2 regions of the Cyclobacterium xiamenense genome follow, and region 1 is predicted to be linked to the other one. Evidence: riboswitches for the same ligand, from Rfam matches in the RefSeq annotation. Region 1 holds a riboswitch; the other holds the start of a gene.
What was found. Region 1 has a riboswitch for S-adenosylmethionine ahead of BMW71_RS02500 (O-acetylhomoserine aminocarboxypropyltransferase/cysteine synthase family protein). Riboswitches for the same ligand answer to the same signal wherever they lie in the genome.
Positions count from the first base shown of each region.

Region 2: linked by a shared signal. The riboswitch ahead of BMW71_RS20970 (homocysteine S-methyltransferase family protein) and the one ahead of BMW71_RS02500 (O-acetylhomoserine aminocarboxypropyltransferase/cysteine synthase family protein) in region 1 are both predicted to bind S-adenosylmethionine.

Region 1 is NZ_FNZH01000001.1:700,977-706,358, reverse strand. It holds gene BMW71_RS02515 (cysteine desulfurase family protein) at 1-924, opposite strand, end outside; gene BMW71_RS02510 (S8 family peptidase) at 958-2,616, opposite strand; gene BMW71_RS02505 (acyloxyacyl hydrolase) at 2,772-3,740, opposite strand; SAM riboswitch class I at 3,956-4,065, shown strand; gene BMW71_RS02500 (O-acetylhomoserine aminocarboxypropyltransferase/cysteine synthase family protein) at 4,245-5,382, shown strand, end outside.
Region 2 is NZ_FNZH01000010.1:127,220-132,601, reverse strand. It holds gene BMW71_RS20980 (PAS domain S-box protein) at 1-2,413, shown strand, start outside; gene BMW71_RS20975 (hypothetical protein) at 2,491-3,801, shown strand; SAM riboswitch class I at 3,898-3,999, shown strand; gene BMW71_RS20970 (homocysteine S-methyltransferase family protein) at 4,074-5,117, shown strand; gene metH (methionine synthase) at 5,122-5,382, shown strand, end outside.

The DNA.
Region 1 (5,382 bases):
CGGAATTCCGCGAAAAGAAATGTTGCTGACATGGGGCAACCTGGAATCGACGGATCCGTTACGTTGGGCGCCGTCGATTTTCAGTAACGCGTGTTCCAGGGAATCCCGAAGTTGCATTAACCGCATCAACTCTGCATCCATTCCTTGCTGCGCTATTTCGGAAGCCTTGCCAAGGCCCACGATGCCGGGCACGTTTAGCGTACCACTTCGCCGACCAATTTCCTGCCCTCCTCCGGTAATCTGAGGTTCCAGACCGACACCTCCCTTGTTTTTTCGCAAGTACAATGCCCCTACCCCTTTGGGTCCGTACATTTTGTGGGAAGAAAGTGCTAGCATGTCTACGCCCAAATCACGCACATCAACCGGCACCTTGCCCACTGCCTGCACCGCATCTGTGAAGAATACGATCCCCCGTTCGCGGGCGACTGTGGCCATTTTGCGGATGGGATGCAGGTAGCCCGTCTCGTTATTGGCCAGCATGCCCGCGATCAAAACGGTATCTGAGGTGATGCTTCTTTCCAGCAAATCCAACGACACCGAACCATCCGGTTGGCTGGGAAGAATCGTTAGTGAACAACCCTGACTTTCCAGAGTTTTTAGGGTGTCCAATACCGCCTTGTGTTCCGTAGCAAAGGTAATCAGGTGATTTCCCTTGGACCTCAACCGGGCCACTGCTCCCCTCAAGGCCAGATTAATGGCTTCTGTGGCGCCACTGGTAAAAACGATTTCCCCGGCAGAAGCTCCGATCAATGAAGCTACTTGTTCCCGCGCATTTTCCACAGCCTCCTCCGCTACCCATCCGTAGGGATGTTGGCCGCTGGAGGGATTACCAAAGTGTTCGGTAAAATAGGGCACCATTTCCTCCAGTACTGCGGGATGGCAGGGCGTGGTTGCATTGTAGTCCATGTAAATGGGGTAGTTCATACCATGTGCAGTTTTCCAAGTAATGCGGTACTTTTAGTCGTATTTGCTTCGCTGTGCCGCCAGTTGCAGGGCCTGGTAAGCGTTTACTACGCCTCCAGTAGCACTAAGCGTGTCAAATCCAATCAGCTCCTCTTGTCCCGGGAGCTGCACCTGCTCCGTTGTTGGCTTGTAGACGGATTGGATCAGGATTTCCCGAAGATCTTTGGGGTTCAAGTCCGGGTAGTACGCCCAAACCATGGCAGCAACACCGGCAACCGTCGGCGCCGCCATACTGGTACCGCTGTTGGTTTCGTATTCCGAGCCGGGAACAGTAGAGTAAATATCCACTCCCGGGGCAAATAGATCCACTCCCTCGTTACTAAAATTAGAGAAATCGGCGGCCAAATTATCCGAATCAATCGCAGCGGACGCACCTACTTCCAGCCAGGCATCAGAGGAACCCCTTCGTCCATACCAACGGTTGGGGAAGTTGTTGTCGGGATTGATTTCTTTGGAACTATTCCCGGCCGCATGGATCAAGAGAACGCCCTTTCTTCGGGCGTATTTTACGGCCTTGTCCACGTATTTTTTTCCCGGGGAATAGGATTTTCCAAAACTCAAATTGATAATATGAGCGCCGTTGTCCACGGCATACCGAATGGCGTTTGCAATGTCTTTATCCCGTTCGTCACCATTGGGAACTGCACGGACCGGCATGATCAGCACGTGCTCTGCAATGCCGTCTATTCCCAGATCGTTGCCACGTTTGGCCGCTATAATTCCGGCTACATGGGTGCCATGCGTAGCATCCGGACCGGTAGGGTCGTTGTTACCGTAATATTTCTCTTTGTAATCCTCCGGGTCGTCTCCGACAATATCGCGGGGATCAAAATCGGTATTGTAGGCATAATTGGCCTGCACTTCAAAATGCTCTACGGCTCCGTCCAGCACTTCTAAAATCTCATTGACACTAGGATCCGGCATATTAATCATCGAAAATAACTGCGAAAGCATTTCCAAGGCATTGCTGATTTCCTCCTTTTCGGACTCCATTTCGCTTAGATCTTTGAGCGTGAAGTCGTCCAACCCGAATTCCTCCTTCACCAGCCTCGCCATGTTTGTGAAGCCATTTAGCATATTGCCGTACATATTATAATTCATCTCGGCTTCTTTTTTGCTTTCTTCAAAATTTTCGTTGACCCGCTGCCAGTAGGCAAATTCCTCGCGGTCTCTTTTTTTCACATCCTCCACTGCCATCTCGCCGAATTTGGCTTTCAATCGGTTGTATTCCCTGGTCAACTCGTGTGAATCCTCTTCCACATGGCTGCCATCGGCACCCCCAATAAAATTCCATCCATGGACATCATCGATGTATCCGTTTCCATCGTCATCAATGCCATTTCCCGGAATTTCCCCGGGATTTTCCCAAATCTTATCCTTCAGATCCTCGTGTACAATATCCACTCCCGAATCGATAACCGCCACTACCACGGTACGTTTTGCACGCTTTCCGGCTAAAAACTTTTCGTGGGCTTTTTCAGCTCCCGTCCCTAGAAACCCGTCCTCGATCGGATCCAATAAAAACCAATTTGTCGGCGCCTCAAGGCTATCCTTTTCGCTAGGAAAAGTCGTTTCACCGAAGCTAATAAGCTGGAAGCCAAGACAGATTCCTGTCAGTAGCATCCAAAAAGAAATCATCGAATGTATTTTCATGAAAGTAACCGTGTATTAAAACGAATAAATAAAATTAATGGGATTTTTTATCAAATCCCTTACACCTAACGAAGGAAAGGTAGTAAAGATCCAATTTGCATCAAATTTCAAAAACGTTTACGGCAAGAATACCTTTTGTTTGGTAGCTTTTGTAGCTAAAACAGCCAACCCAAACGCAAGCCGATGTTTTCCGCCACATGGCCGTGGGCCTTCAGATCTACCCCAAAAACAAATCCCGTTGGAAACCAGTAGCTCAATGCATAACGTTGAAAGAAGCGGTGATTTTGGCCGATGAACGCTGGGTCGGTCAAGTACAGGCCCATCCGCTGGCTGAAATCTACCCGTCCGAAAACCCAATGGTGCGAAAGAAAGGCAGCCGGAACAAAACCCTGGGTTTCTGCACGGGAAGAAAGCGACTGATCCCAGGAAAGTTCGGTCCCCAGCCCCAGCTGATTGATACGCGTTAGGGTATGGATTAGATCCATAGAAATTCCGAGTGCGGGTACCCTACCAGTGTCGGCGGGATTGTCCCTAAAGGTGCCAAAGCTTTCCAAAAGAAAAGAAAGGCGGTGTCTTAGCACGGGTTTTTTATGCGCAGGGAAGACAGGTTGTTCTAACCAATACCCGACCCCTAAACCAAAGCCCGGAAAATTCATGCCTCGATTGGGCTGTCTTTGCCCTCCATTGGAAATATGGTTGTAGTGTCCGGATAGGAAAACCTCCCAGTTTTCGGACACCTGATAGGATACTTTCGGAGCTACTGCAAGCAAAAAGCTAAGCGGACTACTAAAAAAGGTGTTTTTCGGATTGCTATTTACATCGTAAACCTTCGTCAGGTAGGTCATGCCCAGGGTAGCTTTTAGGCGTAACTGCCAGTCGGCACGGCGCCAGAGTACCGGTTCAAAAAAACCAGAAAAGAAAAACGCATCTCCCAATACAGTCGGATTATTGAAATTTGTATAGCCCAACTCCCCTCCCCAGAGGTAAAAACAATTGCAATTCTCCCAGGTGGATTTCTCCAGGGATAGTTTTTCGTAGGACAAGCGGATTCCCTGCGGATGGCTTTGGGATATAGGAACCAACTCTTCCGAGTGCGGGAGAATCCAACTTGTTTGTCCTTCCATGGCGAATCTCGTGAGCCTTTGCCCCCGGGCGTCCGGAAAAACAACGAATCCGACCAGTAGAAATAGACCAATTGCTCGTGTGTGCCTCATCCGATTATCTCACTGATTTTCTGCGATATTGTTTCAAAAAAAGAAAAAAATTCACCAAATAAATTGGAAAATACTCCTTTCTGGGCTTATTTTGCTCCATCCTTTAACTTTTTAAAAGTGAAAAGGATTTATAGAGAAGAGGTAAGAGACAGGCTCGTAGACCCTCTGGCAACCTGGAAAATCCAAGGTGCCAATTCCTGCCAGGTGTGAATGGTTCCATCTGGGAATATAAATTCTACAAAATGAGGCCATTTCCGGTAAACATAAAGGATAAAATTTCCACCAAACGTATCAAAAAACTCCTCCACGCGTGCTATCAGGGCACGGAGCGGGTTTGCATGCGTTTCTAAGTGCCAATTCATGCGTATTCATCCTATCATTTTCATAAAAACATAGACCTAAAACACAACAATCATGTCAAAAACGTACCGATTCGAAACATTACAAATTCACGCAGGACAGGAAGCTGACCCAACCACCAACTCACGGGCGGTTCCCATTTATCAAACCACTTCCTACGTGTTTAATTCGGCCGAGCACGGAGCCAATTTATTTGCCCTGAAAGAATTTGGCAACATCTACACCCGGATCATGAATCCGACCACGGATGTTTTTGAAAAAAGAGTGGCTGCATTGGAAGGTGGAGTGGCAGCGGTCGCGACGGCTTCCGGACAGGCAGCCCAGTTTTTGGCCCTCAACAACTTCCTGACGGTTGGGGATAATTTTGTCACGTCTCCCTTCCTGTATGGCGGAACGTACAACCAGTTTAAGGTTTCCTTCAAACGAATTGGCATTGAGGCCCGATTTGCTGCATCCGATAAGGCAGCCGATCTGGAAGCAAAAATCAACGACAAGACAAAGGCGATTTACGTAGAAACCATCGGCAATCCGGAATTCAATGTGCCTGATTTTGAAGCCGTGGCCTCACTTGCGAAAAAATACGATATCCCATTGGTGGTAGACAATACCTTCGGTGCGGGCGGCTATCTTTGCCAGCCCATCAAACACGGGGCGACTATTGTGACCTCTTCCGCCACAAAATGGATAGGCGGGCACGGTACCTCAATTGGGGGAATCATCGTCGACGGTGGCAATTACAACTGGGGAAATGGTAAATTTCCTCAATTCTCCGAACCTTCGGAAGGCTATCACGGGCTTAATTTCTGGGAAACCTTTGGCGATAATAATCCGCTGGGCCTACCCAACGTGGCCTTTGCTATCCGTGCACGGGTGGAAGGCCTTCGGGATTTCGGTCCGGCCCTAAGTCCGTTTAATTCCTTTTTGTTGTTGCAAGGCTTGGAAACGCTTTCTCTACGGGTGCAGCGAACCGTCGACAATGCACTGGCCCTGGCAGAATGGCTGGAGCAACATCCAAAAGTGAAAAAGGTAAATTATCCCGGATTGGCTTCCAGCGCCTATCACGAGCAGGCAAAAAAATACCTCCCCAATGGCTATGGCGGGGTGTTGAGTTTCGAGCTGAAAGGTGAAAAAGAAGGAGCATCGGAGTTTATCAATAACCTCGAATTGATCTCCCACCTGGCGAACGTAGGAG
Region 2 (5,382 bases), on a different contig from region 1:
GTTGGAAGAAGTTCAGATCCTGGATAATACCAGCAAGGTGCAGCCCTATGAAGTCTCGGTAAAGCCCATCAACAACATTGAAATCGAAAAAATCGGGTATTCTTTTTTGATTCGTAACCTGACCTCCAAGATTCAGCGGGAAGAATTGGCTAAAAAGGCCAAATTGATTGTAGAAAATAGTCCGGCAATTTTATTTGAGGTGGCGCCCAACCAGGGATTCAAGCTCTCATTCATCACGGAAAATATCAATCAGTTTGGTTACCGGGCCGAGCAGCTCTTGCGTCAATCCGCCAGTTTGCCCGATATCATTCATCCGGAGGATCTGGCAATTTTCAAAAAGGAATTGATCCATCCCGAAAAAACCCAGTACAGCAGGGAATACCGCCTCCTGTCCGCAGACGGCTCGTACCGCTGGGTAGAAGATAAAATCCGACCCATATTCAATCAGCACGGAAAGGTGGTACTTTATGAAGGACTGTTGCACGATGTGACGGAACGAAAAAAGGACCGATTGGAAATCGAAAAAATAAAAAACCGATACCGGGTACTCGCCTCAAATATTCCGCACACGAATGTTTTTCTAATTGATCGAAATCTAAAATACCTGGTGGCAGAGGGGTCGAATTTTAAATATTGGGGACTTGACAAAGCGTATTTCGAGGGAAAAACCATCCATGAGGTGCACACCACAACGCTGGAAGAAGTAGGGCCCATGTTTAAAGAAGCCCTGGAAAAACGAAATACCGTAAGTAAAGTGATGCCCTATATGAGTCGGTTCTACGAACTGACGGGCAAGCCCATTTTTAATGGGGATAAACTGGAGTATTACCTGGGAATTGTACGGGACATTTCGGAAGAACACAAGGCAAAAAAAGAGCTTAAAAAGAGCGAAATCAAATACCGGAATTTGGTCGAGGAATCTACCGAAATTATTTTCTCCATCACCGCTCAAATGGAACTAAGCTACGTATCGCCAAATATCAAGCAGTTTTTAGGCTATGAAACCTACGAATTTACCAGCGGTGATTTTACCGACTACCTCCATCCGGAGGACGCAAAGGTCTTTTTGGACGGGGAGTCCAAGCCCATTACCTATTTCCAGGAAAATCCCGAATTCGAATTTCGCCTGCGGCACAAAAAGGGACATTACCGGGTGTTTAGTTCCAGTGGGAAAGTAATCAAAGACGAAAAAGGGGAGGTACGGTACTACACCGGTATCGCCAGAGACATCACCAAACTCAAAGAAACCCAAAAGGAGCTGTACAAAGCCAAGGAAAAAGCAGAGGCCGCGCTGAATGCAAAAAGCCAATTTTTGTCGGTGATGAGCCATGAAATCCGTACGCCGATGAATGCGGTAATCGGTCTTTCCCACCTCCTACTGGAAGACAACCCCAGGGAAGACCAATTGGAAAACCTGCGAACCTTGCAGTTTTCCGCGGAAAACCTTCTGGGATTGATCAACGATATTCTGGATTTTAACAAGATTGATTCGGGAAAATTGATTCTGGAAAAAGTACCCTTCGAACCAAAAAACCTGATCAATCGAATCATCCATTCCTATTCCTATCAAATCCGGGATAAATCCCTGGAAATTATCTACGAGCCGGATTTTGACCTGCCCGAACTCCTCATCGGCGATCCGGTGCGAATTGCGCAGATACTCAATAACCTGATCAGCAATGCCATCAAATTTACGGACAGGGGTTATATCAAAATCAGCCTGGACCGAATCAAGCAGCAGGATAATTGGGTAACCATCCGCTTTACGGTCAAAGATACGGGTATTGGCATTGCCAAAAACAAAGTCAAAACCATTTTTGATGCCTTTACGCAGGCGAGTACCGACACGACTCGAAAATACGGGGGTACTGGCCTGGGACTGGCTATTGTCAAAAAGCTTACCAAACTCTTCGGTACACAAATCCGCCTCGAATCCAAACTGGGAGAAGGCTCCACGTTCTGGTTTGACGTTGCATTTGAAATCCAGGACGCAGGTACACAATTGAAGGCAAAGGATGAAGTAGACTCCGACAGAAAGCTGGAGCATAAAAAAATTCTGGTAGCAGAAGACAACCAGGTCAATCAAATTCTATTAAAAAAGTACCTGTCCAAGTGGGGAGTGGGGGAAATTTGTTTTGCGGCCAACGGAAAAATTGCCTTGGATCATTTTTTCAAAACCGATTTCGACATGGTCCTGCTGGATTTGCAAATGCCGGAAATGGACGGCTTCGAGGTGGCAAAAATCATTCGTAAACTGGACTTGCTGTCTAAAAGAAATGTCCCGATTATAGCGCTGACAGCATCCTCATTACTGGAAGTAAAGGATCAGCTGGAGGCTTCGGGCATGGACGATTATATTTCCAAACCCTTCACCCCGGAAAACCTTTACGGGAAAATTATTAAATACCTCTAATCGCCCTTCGCCTTAATGGTTGGATGGTATGGTTTTTCATCCTGTAAAATCCTACCTTTGCATCTTTCATCCGTGCTATGAGAGGAATAATAGGTGCTTTGCTTTGCTACTTTTTCGTGTTTGGAAGTCTTCGCGCTCAGGGTAATCTGACGGAGCGTTCCACGCTGTATTTTCTGGTAGGCAGTTCGGGATCTACCATCCGGGACTTTAATGAGATGCTTGCAGAAAAAGGCATTACCCCACTCAGAGGGGGTTACCGAACCATCGGAATTGGCTACCAATACCGACTCACGGACTTTATCCTGGGTTTTGAGCTCCTGCAAAACAATGGATCCAATTCCTATTTTCGGGAGTACCGCACGGACCACCGCACCACCCGGTTTTACCTGAATGTGGGCTATTCACTGACACAAGAGGGAAGGTTTCAGTTGATTCACTACATGTCCCTGGGATCGGGTTACCTCAACTTTCAAATGCTCCGGGACGAACGCCGGGTGGATGACCTGAATGCCTTTCTGGAGCAACCCGCACAGGGCTTTCTGATACGGAAGCACGATATCCAACGGGGCAGTGGAAATTTAGGCGGGTTCCTCACAGAGATTGGCTTCCAGTTTGGGTACGATATTCCCTTGCCAGGCCTGGAGGAAAACATGGGATTAATGGGCAAGTTTGGGTATTCTTTTTCCCCGTTTGCAGGCGCCTGGAATCTCAACGGCATTACCTTTGACAACCTGCAAAGTGGGGCCTTCCTTCGCCTCGGAGCCGCGCTCTCCATGCCGGATCAAAATCTCTTTTTCCCCGATGCAGGGATCGGGGTGCATTTTTTTTACGGAAGAAATTTCCGGAGTCCGGATCGCTTAAATTCCTATTTCGTGGAAAACGGATGGAATCCCCTGGAACAGGCGCCGTATAATTTGGGTATTAAAATCATGGGTGAGAACAGAAGCCGCATGTACGGAGTGGACGTGTTTAATCTGGGTACTAGTGGAGAGGCAGGGCCCACCCATCGCCACACCCTGAATAGTGTGCGGGTTTATGGGAACTACGGGTACCAATTGTTTAAGCGGCGAAACCTGGAACTCGGCGCAACGCTGGGTTTGGGCTACGGCAACTTGCGCTACAGCCTGGAGCACACCGCCAAACCCGATTTCCCCCTTTTGTTTGAAGAACCGGATTTTGACGGCTACCTGCGAAGCAGTGGGCTCATGAGTAAATCAGAAGTGGCGGTTTCATACGCCCTTCCGGTATTTAACAACACCTTTCGCCTGGTGTATTCCGCCCATGTCGGATACGAAGTTCCCCTAAGCAGGTATCGTTTGGGGGAGCTAACCATGGCAAACTACATGTCGGGTCCCTACGTGCAACTGGGTTTCGGCCTGCGTCCCTAGCCGGACTACCGTTTATCCGCTCAGGTCTCTTATTTTGATTCAAAGTTTTTTGGAAAAAAGGGGTTTTTTTTCCTTAAATCCTGTTACTTTTGGCATTGCTTATCGAGAAAGACGGAGGGTAGGGCCCTATGATGTCTTAGCAACCTGATGTGACAAGGTGCTAATTCCCGTTCCGGACATGCCGGATAAAGATGAGCCGAAAAAGGTAGAGATTCCATTCTAGTTTTAGCCCGGTTCATGCTCGTATAAGTTTTTTATAAAATTACGACAACATGCCAAACAGAACCGAAGTATTGCTTCAGCAGCTGAAAAAAAGAATATTGATTTTGGATGGGGCCATGGGTACCATGATACAGCGGTATGCCCTGCAGGAAGACGATTTTAGAAACGAGGCTCTCTATGGAGTGAAGAAGTCCCTGAAGGGAAACAACGACCTGCTCTCACTCACCCGGCCGGAAATCATCAAAGAGATCCATCAAGCCTATTTTGATGCGGGTGCGGATATTGTCGAAACAAATACCTTTAGCAGCACATCCATTGCCCAGGAAGACTACGGCCTTGCCGACCTGGCTTACCAACTCAATGCGGAATCGGCCCGACTGGCGCGCGAGGTGGCCGATGCCTGTACCGCAAAAAATCCAAAAAAGCCCCGATTTGTAGCGGGTGCCATCGGTCCTACCAACCGTACGGCTTCCCTTTCGCCCGATGTAAACGACCCAGGCTACCGGGCAATTAATTTTGACCAACTGGTGGAAGCCTACAGCGAGCAGGTGGAAGGATTGCTGGATGGAGGCGTTGATATGCTGTTGATCGAAACCATCTTCGACACCCTAAATGCCAAAGCAGCCCTCTTCGCAATACAAGAGGTATACGAAAAAAGAGGGATTCCCCTGGATCCGCAGGATGGCGGAATTCCCATCATGGTATCCGGAACCATCACGGATGCCTCGGGCAGGACCCTTTCCGGCCAGACTACCGAAGCCTTTTTGATTTCACTCTCCCATGTGCCCCTGCTAAGTATCGGGCTAAATTGTGCGCTGGGAGCCAAAGAGTTGCGCCCTTACCTGAAGGTTTTGGCCGAAAATGCACCCTATTACGTAAGCGTCTATCCCAATGCCGGACTTCCCAACGAGTTTGGAAAATACGATCAAGGGCCCGGTGAAATGAACGATCAATTGACGGATTTTCTTAAGGAAGGCTGGATCAATATTCTGGGTGGCTGCTGCGGCACCACACCGGAACACATTGCCGCCATTTCCAATACTGCCTCTAAATTTTCGCCAAGACCACTGAAGGTAGCTACCCAAGAAAAATAACCCCATGAACGATTTTACGAAAATACCCACATTGAAACTTTCCGGTTTGGAACCCTTGGTTTTTGGCCCCACCATCAATTTTGTAAATATTGGGGAAAGGACCAATGTGACCGGTTCCAAGAAATTTGCCAGGCTGATTTTAAACGGGAAGTACGACGAAGCCCTGGAAGTTGCCCTGGATCAGGTACGGGGAGGAGCGCAGATTCTGGATGTATGCATGGACGAAGCCATGCTGGACGGGGAAGCGGCCATGGTGAAATTCCTG